3 regions of the Clostridium sp. BJN0013 genome follow, and region 3 is predicted to be linked to each of the others. Evidence: riboswitches for the same ligand, from Rfam matches in the RefSeq annotation. Region 3 holds a riboswitch; each other region holds the start of a gene.

Region 1 (3,282 bases), 1.8 Mb from region 3:
GCGTAGCATTATAATTAGATATTCCAGATTTTAATTTAATAAGTTTTTGGGCTTCAAGAAGAGCTAAAGCTCTGTATTCATTTGAAGGATTATTGGGTATAGCAATCTTGGCGCCATCTTTAAGTTCATCTTTAGATTTAATTTTATCAGAATAAAAACCTATGGGTTCCACATGAACTTTTCCAGCCACTGCAAAATTATATCCTTTTTCTTTAGTTACAGACTCTAAATAAGGTACATGTTGAAAATAATTGGCATCTATTTGTTTTTCCTGTAAAGCTGGATTTAACTCATCTTCGCTATCTAAAACAATAACTTGTAAATCTATCCCCTCTTTTGCCAGTGCAGGTTTTATATGATTCAATATTTCTGCATGTGGCACTGCCGCTGCTCCTATTTTCACCACAACCTTGTCATTTTTACTGTCTGCACTTTTTGAGTCATTCCCATTGCTGCAACCTGAAAATAATCCTACAACCAACGCCAAAACTAAAAATATTATACTTTTTCTCTTCATATTGATTTATCCCCCTTAAAAATAATCAATCAAATTTATATCTCTTTTTATTTACATGTTTAGAAATGCGATCTCCTGAAAACTGTATAAACTGTACTAAAAAAATTAATAATATTACTGTAGCTATCATTATATCCTCACGAAATCTCTGATAACCAAAACGTATTGCCAGACTTCCTAATCCCCCTGCACCTATGACCCCAGCTATAGTGGTAAATTCAATAATAGATATAATTGAAATTGTAATTCCCTTTATAAGGGAAGGAAGTGCCTCCGGTATTAAGACCTTTGATATAATCTGAAATGGTTTTGCTCCCATAGATAATGCTGCTTCAATTTTTCCCCATTCTACTTGTTCTATGGATGTCTCAATAATTCTAGCCAAAAGAGGTGATATTCCTATGGATATAGGTACAATAGCCGCCTTCATACCAAGTGTAGTCCCTACAATTGACCTAGATAAGGGCAGTAAAACTACAATTAATATTATAGAAGGAAGAGATCTTATTGCATTTACTATAGTAGCTAATATCTTATTTAACCTTTCATTCTCCAAAATATGTCCTTTTTTAGTAACAACAAGAATAATTCCAAGTGGCATCCCTATAAGTAAAGCTATACTGCCAGCTATAATCACCATTTCTATAGTTTCTGATAATCCCTTTAGAACAAATATTTTAAAATCATCAGTCATATTACCTCCCCTCCAACACATTCCGAATTCACACTGAGATTTGCCATTATTTTAACAAATTTTTTTGCAGTGTTACTTTTAGGATTTAAAAATACTGAATTTGTGCTTCCTGCTTCTACGATACTACCATCTTCAATTACTGCCATATTATTGCATATATATTTAATAACATCTAATTCATGAGTTATAAGTAATATAGTTAAATTCAGTTTCTTATTTATATCTCTTAAAAGTTCCAATATAGAATAAGTGGTTTGTGGATCTAGGGCAGAAGTAGCTTCATCACTTAACAAAACATCTGGTTCATTGGCTAGAGCCCTTGCTATACCTACTCTTTGCTTTTGACCTCCACTTAGTTGTGCAGGATAAAAGTCCACTTTATCACTTAGTTCCACTAAATTCAATATTTCATACACTCTATTTTTTATTTTTTCTTCAGAATAACCAGCTATTTTTAAAGGAAAAGCTACATTTTTATATACATTCATTGAATCAAATAAATTAAAATCTTGAAATATCATTCCAATTTTTTTTCTGGCTTCTCTAAGCTCAGCTTTATTCATAGCTGTAATATCATTATTTCCAATAAATATACTTCCAGAAGTAGGTTCTTCAAGTCTGTTCAAATATCGTATCATAGTAGACTTTCCAGCTCCGCTAAATCCTATGATGCCAAAAATATCTCCTTTTTCAACTTTAAGATTTATATCCTTCAAAACTTCAACTTTACCCCTAGGTGTATTAAATGTTTTATTTAAATTTCTTATATCTATCATATAATTGGTCTTTACCCCCTTACCCAGCATTTACCTATATACTTCTTATTTTAATTTAAATAAATATATCAAAACAAAAAAGACTAAATCTTATACTTATAAAGTTAAGATTTAGTCTCCAGTTTTTCTGGTCAACTTTTAGATTGATTAAATTATAAAAACTCAGGGGGGTAAATCCCTGAGTTTACATCCTCAATGATTACCTCATCTTTCAGCTACAATGCTGCAGGATTTAGCACCAATGCATTACATAATGCTGGTTGCCGGGCTTCATAGGGCCTTTCCCTCCGCCTCTCTTAATAAGTTATGATATTTAATTATTTAATATTGTAGTAATTAGTATATCAGTGCTCAGGTATATTGTCAATATTTTTATAATATAAAATTTAACAACTTTTAATTTACTGAAAATAGAATAATTTTATTTATCTTTGGGCAGAAAAAATTAAATTCAATACATTAAAATCGCTAACTGCAATCCATCTGCATTGGGGCTATTTGGACTTGCTGTTGTAACTTTAGTAGCTTCCTCTCAGAAACTTGGCATCACTGAAGGCACTTCTTTCGTAATTCCCTGAGCAATATTTTTAGGTGGTTTTGCTCAACTATTTGCTTGTATTAATGATTCTAAAAGACAAAATACATCCCTTTTAAATATATTCTTCTATTTTCTCTGTTTCCAAATTGAATCCATCTATAATCATATCCTCTTTAAGTTCTATCAGCAAACACTTCTTTCCAAATTTGTTAACTACCTGCTTTACAGCACTTAAATCTTTTGGACTTATGGTTATATTGGTATTTTCATTTTCTATCTTTATAGATTTACTCTTAAAATCTGGCATTACATTTCTAACCTTAAATTCATAATCTCCTCCACACACTTCCTCAAAAGCACTCTTAACTACTCCTGTATTTTCCACTCCGCTTTCCTCTAATACTCTAGTTACTTCATTTATATCTAAAATAAGTTCTTCTTCCTTCTGACTTTCAAATTTTTCGTTTATTCTTTCATATATATCCTGAACTATGTCAGGTTTTATTTTTCCTCCCAATGCAGTTCCTAAAATAACATTAAAGTTTTCCTTTTCTTCTAAAGCTGTAGGTTTAATATTACACTCTAATATCTCTTCTACAAAAATATTATTTATGTTCTTTGATTTTGAAGAATAATAAATTATCTTATTTACATCTACATACTGAAATGTAAAACTTGGAAACATAAATCCCTCTAAGGGCGAATTTAAATTTATAACCATGTCTAATGCAGAATTAGGTTTAAATTTCATTTCCGT
Region 2 (3,282 bases), 830 kb from region 3:
ATTTACGGCAAGCAAGGGTAAAAGTCCATGGGTGGCAGAGCTGGTTAACACTTCTAAGTACCCCAGTCTATCAAACTTTCTAAAGGCATTCATTATATTGTAATCATAATTTTTGTATACATTTAATATTCTGGAAAATCTCTCATTATAAAACCGGGCAAGAATAGCAAGCTCTTTATTATATTTTGTTCTCTTTATCTCCTTTTCAGAGAGAGCTATGGACTTTCTTAGATATTCCAAATATCTTTTATTTAAATATTCATCTTCTAACATGGTCATTAAAGTAGGCGTTATAGACATAGTAATTTTAAAATCCATATGATCTTTTATGAGTTTATCATATACATCTATAAGAGGTATATAACATTCACTGATACCTTCAAATAGCCATCTTTCCTCTAGTGGATCTTTTAAATCTGGATGTCTTATAAAAGGCATATGACTGTGAAGTATAATTGAAATATATCCTTTAGTCATTTTAGACCTCCTCTAGAAGAAGTTAAAGTATATTTATTCTCTAACTCTTCCATATATTTATCTATAAATTCATTGTATCCACCTTCATCTTTAAATATTAATTCTGGATATCGATTTTTTTTTTCCCCTCTGTAAAGTTATCAGAAAATTCCTCTTTCGAATTAGATATATAACTTTGAGAGACATCCAAAAAACAAAGAGAACTGTCTAAAGACTTACTATCCCTTGGAGTTGTTACTGTATTTGAAACTGCAAATGCGACAAATTTGTTACCTGATATAATCCTCCCCAGCTTTACAAAAAGATCCATATCGTCCTTTTCAATATCTATATACCAGCTATCTGCAAAGGGGTCTATAAAGATTGTCTTTATATTATTAGCTATTCCATTTTCTACAGAATAGACTTTTATAACTGGTTTTGAGTTTTTCCACAGTGCTTCTCCATATCTATCTTCAAATTCTTTCACCGTCATAGATGATATGTTATAATAACAAAATATTCTATGGGAATTTTGAACCATAAGCACTAAAGAAGTCTTTTCATCACCCCTCAATAAATTCCACTCCCTTCATTAATAATAACTATATTATACCTATAAATTCCAAATATGTCACTTATAAATTGAAATATATTTCCTAAAATTATATTATGCTTACAAATTCTTTTAAAGTTCAGATGGAGAAAAGCATTCATTATGAGTAAACTCCACCTGAATCTAAAAATCTCTTGATTCATCCTCGCATACATCAATCCATTGCCCATCTACCAGCTCTTTAATTTGTTGTGGGTTTATCTTAAGAGCAAATTCCTTTGAACCAGCTGCAGGATATACATACGGAAAATTTTCTACAGAAACATCTATATACACTTTTAAAGGATTTTTTAAACCAAAAGGACATAATCCCCCCACAGGATGGCCTGTATTCTCTAAAACTTCATCCTGACTTAACATCTTAGCCTTAGTTTTAAAGACTTTTTTAAATTTTTTATTACTAACTCTTAAATCTCCTCTCATAACTATTAGTATATCTTCATCCTTAAGCTTAAAAGCTAGAGTTTTTGCTATATATTTGGGGTCTGTATGTATGGTCTCCGCTGCCTGCTGTACAGTAGCACCACTATCAGGAAGTTTAAATACGGGACTCTCTAAATTTCTATTTAAAAAATAGTTAACCACATTTTCTACACTCATCTTTAATTCCTTCAATTTTATTAAAATTTTTTATTCTATACACTTAAATACCATTAACTACACAATGGGTTTTAAAAATTAAAACTTTAATTTTTTAAAACCTCTTGCAGATAAGCTACAAGAGGTTTTACATACTTCTTCTTATCTTTCAGGTAATACCTGCTGGAATTAGCACCTTAAATATTAGGTTGCTGGACATCATAGGGCCAGTCCCTCAGTCTCTCGCAATAAGAATCTTACTATTTAATTTTATACATGATAACAAAACAACAAATATTTGTCAACCTCAATATAATCAAAATGGCACAAAAAAGGAGCTTTATATAAACTCCTAGAAATTACGTAGTAAAAAATATTCTGCTATAAAATATATCCATTATAGTAATTTCTCTACTCCTACATCATAATTTCCATCAGGTGATATTACTGTCGCCTTATCCCCTACCTTCAGCCTAAAAAGAGCCTTTCCCAGAGGAGATTCTATACTTATTTTCATATTCTTAACATCTGATTCTACAGAACTTACCAGGGTAACCTTTTCAACTTCGTCTACATCATAAAATTTTACTAAAGCAGTTTTATTTATATCAAACACATCTGTTTCCGATGAACTCTCTATTATTACAGCATTTTTAAGTTGATATTCAAGTTCTTGTATTCTAGTCTCAGTCATAGATTGATCTTCTTTAGCTGCGCTATAATCAGCATTTTCACTAAGGTCTCCCTGGGCACGGGCAGATTTTAAGGCAGCCTTAATCTCTACTCTTTTTACTGTTTTTAAATACTCTAATTCTTCCTCTAGTTTTTTCTTACCAGCTTCTGTCAAAATTACATCTTGCATAAAACTCACCTACATTCTAAATTCTATAAGTTTTTATTCTAGAAATCATCAAATTTCTATAGACTTAAAAACTTTCATACAGTTATTTACTTTACTATTTTATTATAAAGTATATAAAAATAAATAACAAGTGAAAGCAAATACAGGACAAACGCATGAAAATATATAACTACATAAGTAAGATTACGAGTTAACTAAATTTCCATAATTTTACTTATATATTCATCAGGTTTACAATTGATTGAAAATCTTTTTAATTTTAAACTCATCTTTTTTCCCATATCCAATAATTTTAATATAGATAATGCCCATTTTCTTATTATATTCATATTTTTATTTGCTGTTTCTTCAACTGTTTTAATGCTATCCTCTTTAAATGTAACATCTAAATGCCAGTGCATTATTTCTATTCCCCAATGACCTCGTACAGCTTTTTCAAATAAGTTTATTTCAGGGGCCAAACTACTTATATAATAACGTATTTCTTTACTTTCTTTATCTTTCTTCTTTATAGTTTTTTCTACAATTCCTATACTTTTAAGATTCTTCCATTTTTCCCTATTAGTTAGCCACTTAATGTCCTTTGTTTGATAATATTCCCTTATCTCAATTTGGCCATGTGACTTTTCAACTGTTTTTTTATAATTCCCATCTTTAATTATTTTTTCCCTAAAGTCATCATCTTCAAAATAGGTTATTAAATCATTATGCAGTATTTCTTGGTTCCCTTTTACTGCTAACACGTAGTCAGCTTTTTTCTTTATTATTT
Region 3 (3,282 bases):
TCATTGAGTATTATAAAAAATTTGGGTATAAAAATAAAGGAGTATCAAAATCAGTACATGGAGGGGCTAAATGGTATGATATGATTTTAGAATTTAGTGAAAAATAAGTACCGTTATCTTAGGTACTTATTTTTCTAATATATTTTACTTTTTTAATGAAATTTTCTTTATGTAGGGCACTCTTTTAAATATCTAAAAGTACATATAGAATTAATTACTTGTCATTATATTGCCAGTATTGTGACAAGTTTGAATTGTTCTACTAAATTTTTCTGATTTTGGCAATCTGATCTCAAGAACCCCACTTTGTAAAGTAGCTTCTACAGCTTCTGCTCTTACACTGGTGGAGAGAGGAACTGTTCTATTCAATACCAATTGATTATCTCCATTTAACAAGGTTCCTGAAATGGTTAATGAATCATTGCTAACATTGAGATTTAAATCATTTACTGGTGCATCTGATACATATGCTGATATCATAATGTCACTGGATGTTTCTGAGATATCTATTGTAGGCTGAACCATAATGCTTCTTATAACTGGATGATGGTAAATCATATTATTAAAATTTCCACTTCCCATTTGAATACCCTGGTATGATAAAGTACATGGTGTCGTAATCATTTGATGAGGACTGGCTCCGCAGTTTATCATTTGAGTTTCCATGGCATGCGGAGTATTATAAAAATTGTTTACTCCAGATTGCATGGGAAGTCCGTAGTTAAAAGCAGTACATGAATTTAAATGGCTTGATGACATTGGAACAAATTTTAGCTGTTGTGCATTAACTCCCTGTTGATTTAAAGTATTAGTGTTCATTTGTATCATAGTATACCTCCTAAATTTTCTTAATTTTTACAGTAATTATTATTGCATATTAAGAGAAAAATTATTCAGAAATAAAAATTTATACATGTAATATAAAACTTTATTCTTAAAGGATTAATTTACTATTGACAAAATGGCTAAAAAAGTATATCATTAACTACAAATTTAAATGAAAATTTCTTATCGAGAGTAGTGGAGGGACTGGCCCTATGATACTCGGCAACCTGAATATTTTTTATATATCAATGGTGCTAATTCCAGCAGGTTAAACCTGAAAGATGAGAGAAACGGTTAATATAGCTTTCTATAGTTTCTCTATAGGAAGTTTTTTTATTTGATTGGCTAGACAAACTGGAGGTCAAATTTTATCTATTATAGAGTTTTTTAAGTGTAATCTCTATGATATGTAGAATTTGGCCTCTTCTTCATTATATAGTACTTTATGAAAGTATATCTAAATTAGGAAAAGAGGAGATTTTCATGAGTGAAAAATTTAAAATAGGAACAAAAGCAGTACAAGGAGGATATTCGCCTAAGTCAGGTGATCCCAGGGTAGTTTCAATAGTTCAAAGTACATCATATAAATATGACAGTTTTGATGAAGTGGCAAATGTAGCAGCAGTGAGTGCAGATGTAACAGCATTAAATAAACAAGGAGGATATCTGTATACAAGAGTAGGAAATCCAACGGTGACAGCACTTGAAAAAAAATATGTAGAATTACAAGGTGGTGTTGAAGCAATTGCTACTGCATCGGGACAATCAGCAGTAGTTTATTCCATAATAAATATTGCAAATTCAGGAGATCACATTATTGCAAATTCAAATCTATATGGAGGTACATATAATCTTTTTAATACAATTATACCTAAGTTAGGGATTAATGTATCCTTTATGGATCCTGTGGCTTCTGAAGAAGAAATTTTAGCGGCAGCAACAGAAAAGACTAAACTGATATTTGGGGAAACCATAGGAAATCCAGGACTTAATGTATTAGATTTTGACAAATTTTCTTCTGTGGCAACAAAATTGGATATACCATTTATTGTTGATAATACTATAGCAACACCTTATCTTATAAATCCATTTGAATATGGAGCAAATATAGTGGTTCATTCTACTACTAAATACTCAGATGGGCATGCAGTATCCCTTGGAGGAATAATTATTGATGGAGGAAACTTTAATTGGGCAAATGGAAAATTTCCTGATTATACCACTCCAACTGGTCCCTATGATGTGGTATTTGTCAATGAATTTGGAAAACGTGCTTTTTCAGGAAAATTAAGAACCAATTTAGTTGAAGAATTTGGTGCGGCGCCAGCTCCATTTAATGCATTTTTAACAAATCTGGGATTGGAAACTTTACATTTAAGAATGGAAAGACATTCATACAATGCTTTAAATTTAGCTAAATACCTTTCAAATCATCCTAAAATTCAATGGGTCAGATATCCCTATCTGGAATGGGATCCAGAATATGAAAGAGCAAAAAAATATTTAAATGGAGGAGCAAGTGGAATTTTAACTTTTGGGGTAAAGGGGGGAATTGAAGCGGCAAAAACTTTAGGAGAAAATTTAAAATTAGCTTCCATAGTTGTTAATTTAGGTGATGTAAGAACCTATGTAATCCATCCTGCAAGTACAACCCATTTGGCATTATCGGAAGAACAACAAAGAGAGGCAGGAGTGACGCCTGAATTAATCAGGGTGTCTGTAGGAATTGAAGATATTGAAGATATAATAGCAGATTTTCAGCAGGCTTTAGATAGAGTCTGAAATAGGTAATTTTAAAAATACAGAGGTGTAATATATATGGGTATAAATAATATAGAAGTAACTCCAACTGTGAAATCAAATACTGTATATATATCTGAAACATTTTTTTATAAGGATGCTCAGGGGGTGGATATTTTTACTGAAAAGTGGTATCCAACTAAAGGTAAGGATATATATGGCGTTATACAAGTGGCCCATGGTATGGGAGAAACTACTGATTATTATAGAGAATTTAGCCAGGAGATGGTTAAAGCTGGTTTTATTGTATATATTAATGAGGGACGTGGACATGGTAGAACAGCAGGAGACATAAATGAACCATCCTATGCAGAAAATGCAGGATATATGGGAGAAGATGGAATAAACTGGATGGTTGAAGATATAAAATTATTGACGGATATTATAAAAAGGCAGAACCCGGCATTGCCAAATTTTCTCTTGGGCCACAGTTTAGGTTCAGTTTTAGCTCAAATATATGCCTATAAATACGGCAGTGAAGTAAATGGAATCATATATTCTGGGACTACAGGCCCAATTCACATAAAAAAAATAGCAGAATTAATTGAAACAGCAAGTAAAGAGGCAAAAAAGATTGGAAGAAAGGCTGTGAGTATTGAGGCTTCAAATATATTTTTTGAGCATTTTAATGATGAATTTCAACCGTCTAAAACAGAT

What was found. Region 3 has a riboswitch for S-adenosylmethionine ahead of AB3K27_RS07695 (O-acetylhomoserine aminocarboxypropyltransferase/cysteine synthase family protein). Riboswitches for the same ligand answer to the same signal wherever they lie in the genome.
Region 1: it holds a riboswitch for S-adenosylmethionine, as region 3 does, so the genes downstream of both, AB3K27_RS17155 (methionine ABC transporter ATP-binding protein) here and AB3K27_RS07695 (O-acetylhomoserine aminocarboxypropyltransferase/cysteine synthase family protein) in region 3, are expected to answer to the same signal.
Region 2: it holds a riboswitch for S-adenosylmethionine, as region 3 does, so the genes downstream of both, AB3K27_RS03680 (YbaK/EbsC family protein) here and AB3K27_RS07695 (O-acetylhomoserine aminocarboxypropyltransferase/cysteine synthase family protein) in region 3, are expected to answer to the same signal.

Annotation. Positions count from the first base shown of each region.
Region 1 covers NZ_CP162495.1:3,304,683-3,307,964, forward strand. The annotation lists gene AB3K27_RS17145 (MetQ/NlpA family ABC transporter substrate-binding protein) at 1-517, opposite strand, end outside; gene AB3K27_RS17150 (methionine ABC transporter permease) at 543-1,211, opposite strand; gene AB3K27_RS17155 (methionine ABC transporter ATP-binding protein) at 1,208-1,987, opposite strand; SAM riboswitch class I at 2,189-2,293, opposite strand; partial or broken gene AB3K27_RS17160 (GPR1/FUN34/YaaH family transporter) at 2,437-2,631, shown strand; gene AB3K27_RS17165 (DUF4317 domain-containing protein) at 2,638-3,282, opposite strand, start outside.
Region 2 covers NZ_CP162495.1:673,538-676,819, reverse strand. The annotation lists gene AB3K27_RS03690 (glycoside hydrolase family 57 protein) at 1-477, opposite strand, end outside; gene AB3K27_RS03685 (DUF4912 domain-containing protein) at 575-1,033, opposite strand; gene AB3K27_RS03680 (YbaK/EbsC family protein) at 1,196-1,672, opposite strand; SAM riboswitch class I at 1,811-1,906, opposite strand; gene greA (transcription elongation factor GreA) at 2,049-2,513, opposite strand; gene AB3K27_RS03670 (ISAs1 family transposase) at 2,708-3,282, opposite strand, start outside.
Region 3 covers NZ_CP162495.1:1,506,648-1,509,929, forward strand. The annotation lists gene AB3K27_RS07685 (GNAT family N-acetyltransferase) at 1-107, shown strand, start outside; gene AB3K27_RS07690 (Hsp20/alpha crystallin family protein) at 211-828, opposite strand; SAM riboswitch class I at 1,006-1,113, shown strand; gene AB3K27_RS07695 (O-acetylhomoserine aminocarboxypropyltransferase/cysteine synthase family protein) at 1,309-2,607, shown strand; gene AB3K27_RS07700 (alpha/beta fold hydrolase) at 2,644-3,282, shown strand, end outside.